DNA from 2 places in the Pseudomonas sp. 05N431 genome. Region 1 is predicted to be linked to the other one. Evidence: predicted binding sites of a transcription regulator. Region 1 holds the regulator's gene; the other holds the start of a gene.
The links. The regulator FliA, encoded in region 1, starts transcription of late flagellar genes. The targets are predictions, from matches to a motif close to CTAAAGTTTNNNNNNNNNNNGCCGNTAA.
Positions count from the first base shown of each region.

Region 1 (5,670 bases):
GGCCGCATCCTTGTCCATCAAGCCTTTCTTTACGGCAATACCGCGCAAAACATCAGCGTCCATGCCCTTGCCGTCATCAGAGATGGACAGCAGGATGTGATCGCCTTCCTGTTCCGCGGACAGAATCACTTTGCCGCTGCGAGGCTTGCCCATCGCCTCACGATCGGCCGGTTCTTCGATACCGTGGTCGACCGAGTTACGCACCAAGTGGACCAACGGGTCGGCCAGGGCCTCGACGAGGTTCTTGTCGAGGTCGGTTTCTTCACCGACCAGCTCCAGATTGATCTCTTTCTTCAACTGGCGCGCAAGGTCGCGAACCAGGCGCGGGAAGCGCCCGAAGACTTTCTTGATCGGCTGCATCCGGGTCTTCATCACCGCGGTCTGCAAGTCGGCCGTGACCACGTCGAGGTTCGACACGGCCTTGGACATGGCTTCGTCGCCGCTGTTGAGGCCCAGACGGACCAAGCGGTTACGTACCAGTACCAGCTCGCCGACCATGTTCATGATTTCGTCGAGACGCGCGGTATCCACACGTACGGTGGTCTCGGCTTCACTGGCCGGTTTTTCCGGTGGCGGTGAGGCTGGTGCGCGAGCTGGGGCCGGTGCAGCAGCAGGTTTGGGCGCTTCGGCTTTTGGCTCGGGCGCTTTAGCCACAGGCGCTGGCGCTGCAGCCTTGGCAACTGGCGCCGCCACCGAAGCAGCAGAACCTGTGCCGACCTCAGAGAATTTGCCTTTGCCATGCAATTCGTCGAGCAGCGATTCGAACTCGTGATCGGAGATCAGATCGCTGCCAGCGGCCGCAGCCACAGGTGCCGCAGGCGCAGGAACAGCAGCAATCGCCGATTCCAGAGCATCAACGGCGAAGTTGCCTTTGCCATGCAACTGATCGAGCAGTGCTTCGAATTCGTCGTCGGTAATGTCGGAGCTGTCGCCTGCCGCTTTCGGGGCAGCCGGTGCGGCGGGCACTGCGGCCACTGCATCAGGGGCGAACTGGCCTTTGCCGTGCAATTGGTCGAGCAACGACTCGAACTCGGCATCGGTGATTTCATCGCTGCCGGCAGCTGCTTCAGGTGCCGGGGCAACGGATGCTTCGGCCTCAGCCTTGACCGCGTTCAGCGAGTCCAGCAGCAGTTCGAATTCATTGTCGGTGATGTCGCCCGATTCGCTTTCAGCGGCAGGTGCTTGAACCACTTCAGCAACCGGCTGTGCTTCGTCGGCTGTTTGCGGCTCGGCCAGACGGGCCAGCGCCGCCAGCAGTTCCGGTGTAGCCGCAGTGATCGGTGCTCGTTCGCGGACTTCGCTAAACATGCTGTTCACCGCGTCCAGCGCTTCGAGAACCACGTCCATCAGTTCCGAGTCGACGCGACGCTCACCCTTGCGCAAGATGTCGAACACGTTCTCGGCGATGTGACAGCACTCCACCAGCTCGTTGAGCTGGAGGAAGCCGGCGCCCCCTTTTACAGTGTGAAAACCGCGAAAAATTGCATTGAGCAAGTCCGCATCATCTGGTCGGCTTTCCAGCTCGACCAGCTGTTCGGACAGTTGCTCTAGAATCTCGCCGGCCTCAACCAGGAAATCCTGAAGGATCTCTTCATCGGCGCCGAAGCTCATTAAGGGGGTGCTCCTGAGGTCTAAAAACCTAAAAAACCTAAAATGCTAAAACTCTAAAATCCTAGGCTGGATAACAAATCGTCCACATCGTCCTGACCGGACACAACGTCTTCTCTTTTATCGGCATGAATCTGCGGACCTTCACCCTGAGAGAGATGTTTTTGCGGATCTTTTTCAGCCAGCATCGCTTCATGGTCATGTTCGATACCCGCAAAGCGGTCTACCTGACTGGCCATGAGTACGAGCTTGAGCAGGTTGCTTTCGACTTCGGTGACCAATTGAGTCACGCGCTTGATCACCTGACCGGTCAGGTCCTGGTAATCCTGAGCCAGCAGAATATCGTTGAGGTTGCCCGAGACGACCTGGCTTTCCTCGACGCTACGCGTCAGGAAACCGTCGACACGCCGGGCCAGTTCGCGGAACTCTTCGGCACCGACTTCGCGGCGCATGAAACGCCCCCAGTCCGCGCTCAAGGCCTGGGCGTCAGTGCTCAGGCCATTGACCAGCGGAGTGCTGTTCTCGACCAGATCCATGGTCCGGTTCGCGGCCGCTTCGGTCAGCTTGACCACATAGGACAGGCGCTCGGTGGCATCCGTGATCTGAGAGACTTCCTCGGCTTGCGGCATGTGCGGGTCAATCTGAAAATTGACGATCGCGCTGTGCAGCTCGCGAGTGAGCTTGCCCACCTCCTGGTACAGGCCGCGGTCACGGGTCTGATTGAGCTCATGGATCAGTTGCACAGCGTCACCGAACCTGCCCTTTTCAAGGCTTTCGACCAGTTCGTGAGCGTGTTTTTTCAGGGTCGATTCGAAATCGCCCTGTGAAGATTCTCTTTGCTCCATAGCTCCCCCGTGGCGCAGTGGCTCAGCACATCAACCGATGCGTTCGAATATTTTTTCGATCTTCTCTTTCAACGCCTGGGCCGTGAAGGGTTTGACCACATAGCCGTTTACACCGGCTTGAGCGGCTTCGATGATCTGCTCGCGCTTGGCTTCGGCAGTGACCATCAGCACCGGCAGGTGCTTGAGCTTTTCATCGGCGCGCACGTGGCGCAGCAAATCGATACCGGTCATGCCAGGCATGTTCCAGTCCGTTACCAGAAAGTCGATGCTCCCGCTGTTGAGGACGGGAATGGCGGTAGTACCGTCGTCCGCCTCGACCGTGTTGGTGAACCCAAGGTCACGCAACAGGTTTTTTATGATCCGCCGCATCGTTGAGAAGTCATCAACGATGAGGATTTTCATGTTCTTGTCCAATTCGACCTCCAAGCAGTCTTAAACGCGTTCAGCACCTGAACACGCCATTCAATCAATCAGGCAGAGCACTCAACGACTGTCTGGAGCACAACGGATTGAGACCTGCAGAGCTTTACGCCTTGCCTGTTTCGTTCGCAGTGTCCCCACACTGCTGTCAGCGCGCTCGCCACTCCCCCAAACGCCCCCGCAAACGGGCCGCGCACTGGCTGTGTAACTGGCTGACCCGCGATTCACTGACTCCCAGGACCTCACCGATTTCCTTGAGATTCAGCTCTTCGTCGTAGTACAGCGCCAACACCAGTCGCTCACGCTCCGGCAAATTGGCAATCGCATCCGCCAGTGCAGCCTGGAAGCGTTCATCTTCCAGGTCGCGCGACGGTTCGAGATGAGCACTCGCGCCATCCTCGTGCAGCCCTTCATGCTCGCCGTCCTGCAACAGATCGTCGAAGCTGAACAGGCGACTGCCCAAGGTGTCGTTCAAAATCCCGTAATAATCGTCGAGACTCAATTGGAGTTCGGCCGCAACCTCGTGATCTTTAGCGTCACGCCCGGTTTTAGCTTCAATTGAGCGAATCGCGTCACTCACCATCCGGGTATTGCGGTGTACCGAGCGTGGCGCCCAGTCACCTTTGCGGACTTCATCGAGCATCGCGCCACGGATACGGATCCCTGCGTATGTCTCGAAACTCGCACCTTTGCTCGCGTCGTATTTGGTCGACACTTCAAGCAAACCGATCATGCCTGCCTGGATCAGGTCCTCGACCTGAACACTGGCCGGCAAGCGCGCCAACAGGTGATAGGCAATTCGTTTTACCAGTGGCGCGTAACGCTCGATCAGTTCGTACTGCGCGTCACGCGCCGACTTCTTGTACAGGTTGTAACCGCTGGCTGTCATAGAACCGGACCCGCAGTTTGCTGCACCAGACGCTCGACGAAAAATTCCAGGTGCCCACGCGGGTTGGCAGGCAACGGCCAGGTATCGACTTTCTGCGCGATGGCCTTGAACGCCAGTGCACATTTGGAGCGAGGAAACGCTTCATACACGGCGCGCTGCTTCTGCACGGCCTTGCGCACGCATTCGTCGTAAGGCACCGCACCGACGTATTGTAAGGCGACGTCGAGGAAGCGATCCGTGACCTTGGTCAACTTGGCGAACAGATTTCGCCCTTCCTGCGGGCTTTGCGCCATGTTGGCCAGCACTCGGAAGCGGTTCATGCCGTAATCGCGGTTGAGCAATTTGATCAGCGCGTAGGCGTCAGTGATCGAGGTCGGCTCGTCACACACCACCAGCAATACTTCCTGGGCGGCACGAACAAAACTGACGACCGACTCACCAATGCCCGCCGCCGTGTCGATCACCAATACGTCGAGGTTATCGCCAATGTCGCTGAATGCCTGAATCAGGCCAGCATGCTGGGCCGGGCTCAGATGAACCATGCTCTGGGTACCGGACGCTGCTGGAACAATGCGAATTCCGCCCGGCCCCTGAAGTAATACATCGCGCAGTTCACAGCGGCCTTCGATGACGTCGGCCAGCGTACGCTTGGGCGTGAGCCCCAGCAGGACGTCGACGTTCGCCAGCCCCAGGTCGGCATCCAGCAGCATGACGCGCCGGCCGAGCTCAGCAAGAGCCAGGGACAAGTTCACTGACACATTAGTCTTCCCGACGCCACCTTTGCCGCCGGTCACTGCGATCACCTGTACGGGATGCATGCTGCCCATGTTCGTTCTTTACCTTGTCTTGCTTAGACGCGGACTACATGACTGGCTGCGCGCTCACTTGTGAACAATGCATGGCAGGCCATCGATGTAGATACAAATCTATTCATTATTACCTCAGCCGACACGCTTGGCCGGGCTGTGGTAGAGGTCAGCGAACATATCAGCCATGGCTTCTTCGCTGGGTTCTTCCTGCATCTGCACGCTTACGGCGCGACTGACCAACTGATGCCGGCGCGGTAAATGTAGATCATCCGGGATCCGTGGCCCGTCGGTCAGATAAGCGACAGGTAATTCGTGGCTGATTGCCAGGCTCAACACCTCGCCCAGACTCGCTGTTTCATCCAGTTTAGTCAGAATGCAGCCTGCCAGCCCGCACCGCTTGTAACTGTGATAAGCGGCAGTCAGCACCTGTTTCTGGCTGGTAGTGGCCAGCACCAGATAATTCTTCGACTTGATCCCGCGACCGGCCAGGCTTTCCAGCTGCATGCGCAACGCCGGATCACTGGCCTGCAGACCTGCGGTATCGATCAACACCACACGCTTGCGCAACAGTGGATCAAGGGCTTGCGCCAGGGACTGGCCCGGATCGACGTGAGTCACCGAGACATTGAGGATACGCCCCAGGGTCTTGAGCTGTTCCTGAGCACCAATGCGGAAGCTGTCCATACTCACCAGCGCGATGTTCTGCGCACCGTACTTGAGCACGTAACGTGCGGCCAGCTTGGCCAGCGTCGTGGTTTTGCCCATGCCGGCAGGGCCGACCATGGCGATCACGCCACCCTCTTCCAGTGGTTCGATCTCGGGAGTCACGATCATCCGCGCCAGGTGCGCCAACAGCATGCGCCAGGCCTGACGGGGCTCTTCAATTTCAGTAATCAGTTCCAGCAGATCGCGCGACAGCGGACCGGACAGGCCAATACGTTGCAGGCGACGCCACAGGTTGGCTTGCTGCGGGCGACTGCCTTGCAGCTGGTTCCAGGCCAGCGAACCCAACTGCACTTCGAGCAGTTCACGCAGACCATTGAGTTCGAAACGCATCGAGTCGAACGCTCGTGGGTCAACCCCGGCAGACGGTGCAGGC
Region 1 is NZ_JBFTMN010000009.1:414,545-420,214, forward strand. Features, by position in the region: gene AC1DIG_RS18460 (chemotaxis protein CheA) at 1-1,611, opposite strand, end outside; gene AC1DIG_RS18465 (protein phosphatase CheZ) at 1,665-2,453, opposite strand; gene AC1DIG_RS18470 (chemotaxis response regulator CheY) at 2,484-2,855, opposite strand; gene fliA (RNA polymerase sigma factor FliA) at 3,022-3,762, opposite strand; gene fleN (flagellar synthesis regulator FleN) at 3,759-4,589, opposite strand; gene flhF (flagellar biosynthesis protein FlhF) at 4,704-5,670, opposite strand, start outside.

Region 2 (5,670 bases), on a different contig from region 1:
GGAGCGCAGCCTGCAAATGGTCGACCAGCACGGCAAGAGCGAAAACCAGTTGCTGCGCAGCAAGGTGACTGAAGAAGAGATCGCCGAAGTCGTGTCGAAATGGACCGGTATTCCGGTGTCGAAAATGCTCGAAGGCGAGCGCGACAAACTGCTGAAGATGGAAAGCCTGTTGCACCAACGCGTGATCGGCCAGAACGAAGCCGTGGTGGCGGTGGCCAACGCTGTGCGCCGTTCGCGTGCCGGGTTGTCCGACCCGAATCGCCCAAGCGGTTCGTTCATGTTCCTCGGCCCGACCGGTGTCGGTAAAACCGAGTTGTGCAAAGCCTTGGCCGAGTTCCTCTTTGATACCGAAGAGGCAATGGTGCGAATCGATATGTCCGAGTTCATGGAGAAACATTCCGTGGCGCGGCTGATCGGAGCGCCACCGGGCTACGTGGGCTACGAGGAGGGCGGTTACCTGACCGAGGCAGTGCGTCGCAAGCCCTATTCGGTGATCCTCCTGGACGAGGTCGAGAAGGCCCATCCGGACGTGTTCAACGTGCTGCTGCAAGTGCTGGAAGATGGCCGGCTGACCGACAGTCACGGGCGTACGGTGGATTTTCGCAATACGGTGATCGTCATGACCTCCAACCTGGGCTCGGTGCAGATCCAGGAACTGGTCGGTGATCGTGAGGCGCAGCGTGCGGCGGTGATGGATGCGGTGTCGACGCACTTCCGTCCGGAGTTCATCAACCGGATCGACGAAGTGGTGATCTTCGAGCCGTTGGCACGGGATCAGATTGCCGGCATTACCGAGATCCAGTTGGGGCGCCTGCGCAGCCGTCTGGCCGAGCGCGAGTTGAAACTGACGCTGAGCAGCGAGGCGCTGGATAAGTTGATTGCGGTGGGTTACGACCCGGTCTATGGCGCACGGCCGCTCAAACGAGCGATCCAGCGCTGGATCGAAAACCCGTTGGCACAGCTGATTCTGGCCGGCAGTTTCCTGCCAGGCGCCACGGTTACAGCCACCGTTGCGAACGACGAAATCGTTTTCAACTGAGCGTTCGCTGCACGGTAATGAAGGAGGCCCCGCATCGCGGGGCCTTTTTTTTCTTAGGGTGTTGAACTGTAAGGAAAAGGCTTGTAAAGTGCGCCCCGCAGTAAGTCGCCCCAACGGTTTCTTCTCCCCAAGGAGAAATCTGAAATAAGTTGCAAATCATTGTCTTGAAAGCAATTTAGGGGGTTGACAGAGGTGTTTAAGATTGTAGAATAGCGCGCCTCAGACACACGAACGCAGCGATGCGAACGGGTCGAAGAGGTGAAGCAAGCTTCACAGTTGTAAATTGAAATGTGTAGTTCCGTGATAGCTCAGTCGGTAGAGCAAATGACTGTTAATCATTGGGTCCCAGGTTCGAGTCCTGGTCACGGAGCCAATTTCAAACCGGGGTATAGCGCAGTCCGGTAGCGCGCCTGCTTTGGGAGCAGGATGTCAGGAGTTCGAATCCCCTTACCCCGACCATTTTTGGGTCGTTAGCTCAGTTGGTAGAGCAGTTGGCTTTTAACCAATTGGTCGTAGGTTCGAATCCCACACGACCCACCATTTTTGAAACCAGTTAGCGCTGGAATCGAATCTTAAGATCAGAGGCCAAAAGCACTGATCGAAGAAGGCGCTCTTTTAAAGGGTGCCTTTTTTTTACCGGGGTATAGCGCAGTCCGGTAGCGCGCCTGCTTTGGGAGCAGGATGTCAGGAGTTCGAATCCCCTTACCCCGACCATATTAAAAGTCCTCGTATCGAAAGATACGGGGATTTTTTTTGCCTGCTGAAAAATGCCTGTTGTCTTCAAGTCATCGTACAACCTGCCGATAACGAGCTGACGGGGGACTGCGGCAGTAACGCCCCTTTACTCAAGCCACAACAAGAAAAAGGGCGCTCGTTATGTTGCTTCGTCAGTTGAATATCGCTCCTCGTGCAGCGTTGGGGTTTGCCCTTATTGCGGTGCTGGTTGCCTTGCTCGGCGTGTTCGCACTGGGACAGATGTCGAGCATTCGCGACAGTGAGGTCGCGGTAGAGAACCAGTGGCTGCCGAGCATTCGTGGCGGCGACGAGATCCGCGAGATCATGTTGCGCATCCGTACCATTTCCCTGCGCATGGCCCTGGATCCGGATCTGAAGAACATTGCGCAGTACCGCAGCCAGATGGACACCCGCGACAAGGAACTGAGCGACAAGATCGCCGCCTATGACAAGCTGGTCACCACTGCCGAAGGCAAAGGGTTGTATGACCAGTTCAAAAATACCTTCACTGCCTATCGTTCGGGCATCGCCCAGTCCTTTGTCCTGGCCGAGCAAGGTCGGCGTGACGAGCTGACCAAGCTGCTGCTGGTCGACATGAAAACCGTGGTCGACGGTTCCGGCAAGCAGCTCAATGACCTGGCAGAACTGTTCGCCAAACAGGTCGCCACTGAAAGCCAGAACTCCGCAGCGCATTACCAAACCTCGCGCCTGATTGTCAGCCTGTTCATCGGTCTGGCCGCTCTGGCAACCATCGGACTCGCCATGTTGCTGACCCGCAGCATCGTGCGCCCTCTGAGCGAAGCCCTGAATGCAGCCGAAAACGTGGCGCGGGGTGACCTGACCCAGCCGATCGAAACCCAAGGCAACGACGAAGTCAGCCGATTGCTCAAGGCGCTGGCGACCATGCAGCAGAACCTGCGGGAAACCCTGCAAGGCATCAGCGCTTCGGCCACGCAATTGGCCACGGCAGCGGATGAGTTGAACGCGGTAACGCTCGACAGCACTCAGGGCCTGCAGCAGCAGAATAACGAGATCGAACAGGCGGCGACCGCCGTCAACGAAATGACCACCGCCGTGGAAGAAGTTGCGCGCAACGCGGTGTCGACTTCCGATGCGACCCGCCAGTCCAGTGAGTCGGCGCATCTGGGTCAGGAGCGGGTCAGTGAAACCGCGAGTGCCATCAGCGCCCTGGCCAGCGATGTGCAGCATACCGGTGAACTGGTGCAGTCGTTGGCCAACCAATCGCAAGACATCGGCAAGGTGCTGGATGTGATTCGCGCCATTGCCGAGCAAACCAACTTGTTGGCGCTCAATGCAGCGATCGAAGCTGCACGGGCGGGGGAGAGTGGGCGAGGCTTTGCGGTAGTGGCCGATGAAGTACGCGCGCTTGCGCATCGCACGCAACAGTCGACCCAGGAAATCGAGCAGATGGTGCAGGGCATGCGCAATGGCTCGAGCCTGGCGCTCGAGTCGATGCAGGCCAGCGCCTCCCGTGCCACCAGTACGCGGCTACTGGCCGAGCGGGCGGGCGAAGCCCTGCAAACCATCACCGCGTCGGTACATGAAATTCACGAGCGCAATCTGGTGATCGCCAGTGCGGCTGAAGAGCAGGCGCAAGTGGCGCGGGAAGTGGATCGAAATCTGCTGAACATCCGGGATTTGTCGGTGCGTTCTGCGGCGGGTGCGGATCAGACCAGCGCTTCCAGCCATGAACTGTCGAAACTGGCCAACGCGTTGCAGGGAATGGTGCGGCGCTTTCAGGTGTAAATTTGAGCGATAAAAAATGTGGGAGCGAGCTTGCTCGCGATGGCGGCAGGTCAGTCAACACTTGGGTTAACTGATAGTCCGCTATCGCGAGCAAGCTCGCTCCCACATTATTGGCTTTGTCAGTGCAGCTTCAGACGTGGTTCAGTGCCGCGGCCAATCTTGCTCCCCAGCATCAGCATCGCCGTGCGGAACGGGCCGTAAAGCGCGACCTGGTGCATGCGGTACAACGACACGTAAAACATCCGCGCCAGCCAGCCTTCGAGCATTACGCTACCGGTCAGGTTGCCCATCAAGTTACCCACAGCCGAAAAACGCGACAGCGAGATCAGGGAACCGTAATCGGTGTACTTGTACGTCGGCAACGGCTTGCCTTCGATGCGCAGTTTCAACGATTTGGCCAGCAGCGAGGCTTGTTGGTGTGCGGCTTGCGCACGTGGCGGTACGTTGCGATCGGTGCCCGGTTGCGGGCAGGCCGCGCAGTCACCGAAGGCGAAAATGTTTTCGTCGCGGGTGGTTTGCAGGGTCGGCAGCACTTGCAGCTGGTTGATCCGGTTGGTTTCCAGGCCATCGATGTCTTTGAGGAAACCCGGTGCGCGGATCCCGGCAGCCCAGACTTTCAGGCTGGCCTTGATCTCCTGGCCGCTGGCAGTGATCAGCGCATCGGCAGTGACTTCACTGACTGCTGCGTTGGTCAGCACCTTGACCCCGAGTTTCTCCAGGGTTTTATGCACAGGGCCACCGATCCGCTCCGGCAGCGCAGGTAGCACCCGTGGGCCGGCTTCGATCAGGGTGATGTGCATGTTTTCCGGCAGAATCCGGTCCAGGCCGTACGCCGCCAGTTCGTGGGCCGCATTGTGCAGTTCCGCTGCCAGTTCAACGCCGGTGGCGCCCGCGCCGACGATGGCCACGCTGATCTGTTGCACCGCATCGGATTGCCCGGCGTGGGCGCGCAGGTAGTGGTTGAGCAACTGCTGGTGGAAGCGCTCGGCCTGTTTGCGGGTATCGAGGAACAGGCAGTGTTGCGCCGCACCCTGAGTGCCGAAATCGTTGGTGGTGCTACCGACCGAAATCACCAGCGAGTCGTAAGCCACCTCGCGTGCCGGCACCAGTTCCAGGCCATTTTCATCGTAGGTAGCCGCCAGCTGGATTTTCTTCTGGGCGCGATCGAGCCCGCTCATGCGCCCCAGCTGGAACTCGAAGTGGTTCCATTTTGCCTGGGCGACATAGTTGAGTTCGTCTTCGGAAGAGTTCAGGGAACCGGCCGCCACTTCATGCAACAGCGGTTTCCAGATGTGCGTCAGGTTCGCGTCGACCAGCATCACACTGGCCGTGCCACGCTTGCCCAGAGTCTTACCCAGACGGGTAGCCAACTCCAGACCGCCGGCGCCGCCGCCAACGATGACAATACGATGAGTCATGGGGATATCTCGCAAGGCTAAAGGAAATCGGTGCAATTACCCGAGCGAGCGCCACGCAGCTCATAGCGTCAGGTAACTGATAAGTCGGCTCACAAGGCCCAGGCCAATGGTCACTGCCAATACCACCACGAGGAGCATCCACGGCCGGAAAGGCCGGCGCTCGACTCGGTTCTGGGACAGTTGCAGATACTCTTCGACATGCTGCTGGTCGTCGGGTTTCAGGCGGCTGGTCATAATAGGGCCTCGTCAGGTAGACGTTGCTAAATGTATAGAAGCTACAGCGGGGGCGCCAACAATTGCTGTCGTGGGTTCACAGGCTGATCCCGACGTCGAAGAGGATGCTGCGTCCCAGATTACCGCGTAAAAAGTCCGGTGCATCGGGATGGGCAAACAGCACCCGGGCGAAGGTCGGGCCCACCAGTGACAGCGAGCGCCACCCCTGGCGCAGGTACTCGGTGGGCGGTGGAAAGTGGCTGTTGAGGTCGAGCACTTCGCGCTTGAGGCTGGCGAAAGCGATGATGTCCAGTTCACCGAGGTCCATGCCACGTTCTTTGTAGTTGTGCGCTTTTTTGCGCAAGGTCGGTGCCAGTCTCAGCAAGAACTCGTTGGCTGGAATACGCCTGGGCTTGGCTTCGCGGCGCACCAGTTGGCTCAGGGAGAAGGCACTGCGCCGGCGTTGCAATTCGTCGCGCCACTCGTCATTGAGTCGTC
Region 2 is NZ_JBFTMN010000019.1:53,116-58,785, reverse strand. Features, by position in the region: gene clpB (ATP-dependent chaperone ClpB) at 1-1,039, shown strand, start outside; tRNA gene AC1DIG_RS24945 (tRNA-Asn) at 1,337-1,412, shown strand; tRNA gene AC1DIG_RS24940 (tRNA-Pro) at 1,422-1,498, shown strand; tRNA gene AC1DIG_RS24935 (tRNA-Lys) at 1,504-1,579, shown strand; tRNA gene AC1DIG_RS24930 (tRNA-Pro) at 1,677-1,753, shown strand; gene AC1DIG_RS24925 (methyl-accepting chemotaxis protein) at 1,916-3,541, shown strand; gene AC1DIG_RS24920 (NAD(P)/FAD-dependent oxidoreductase) at 3,661-4,959, opposite strand; gene AC1DIG_RS24915 (DUF3094 family protein) at 5,020-5,193, opposite strand; gene AC1DIG_RS24910 (DUF1780 domain-containing protein) at 5,270-5,670, opposite strand, start outside.
Region 2: AC1DIG_RS24925 (methyl-accepting chemotaxis protein) is a predicted target of FliA. The motif match lies at 1,819-1,846, and genes of this name have one in related genera.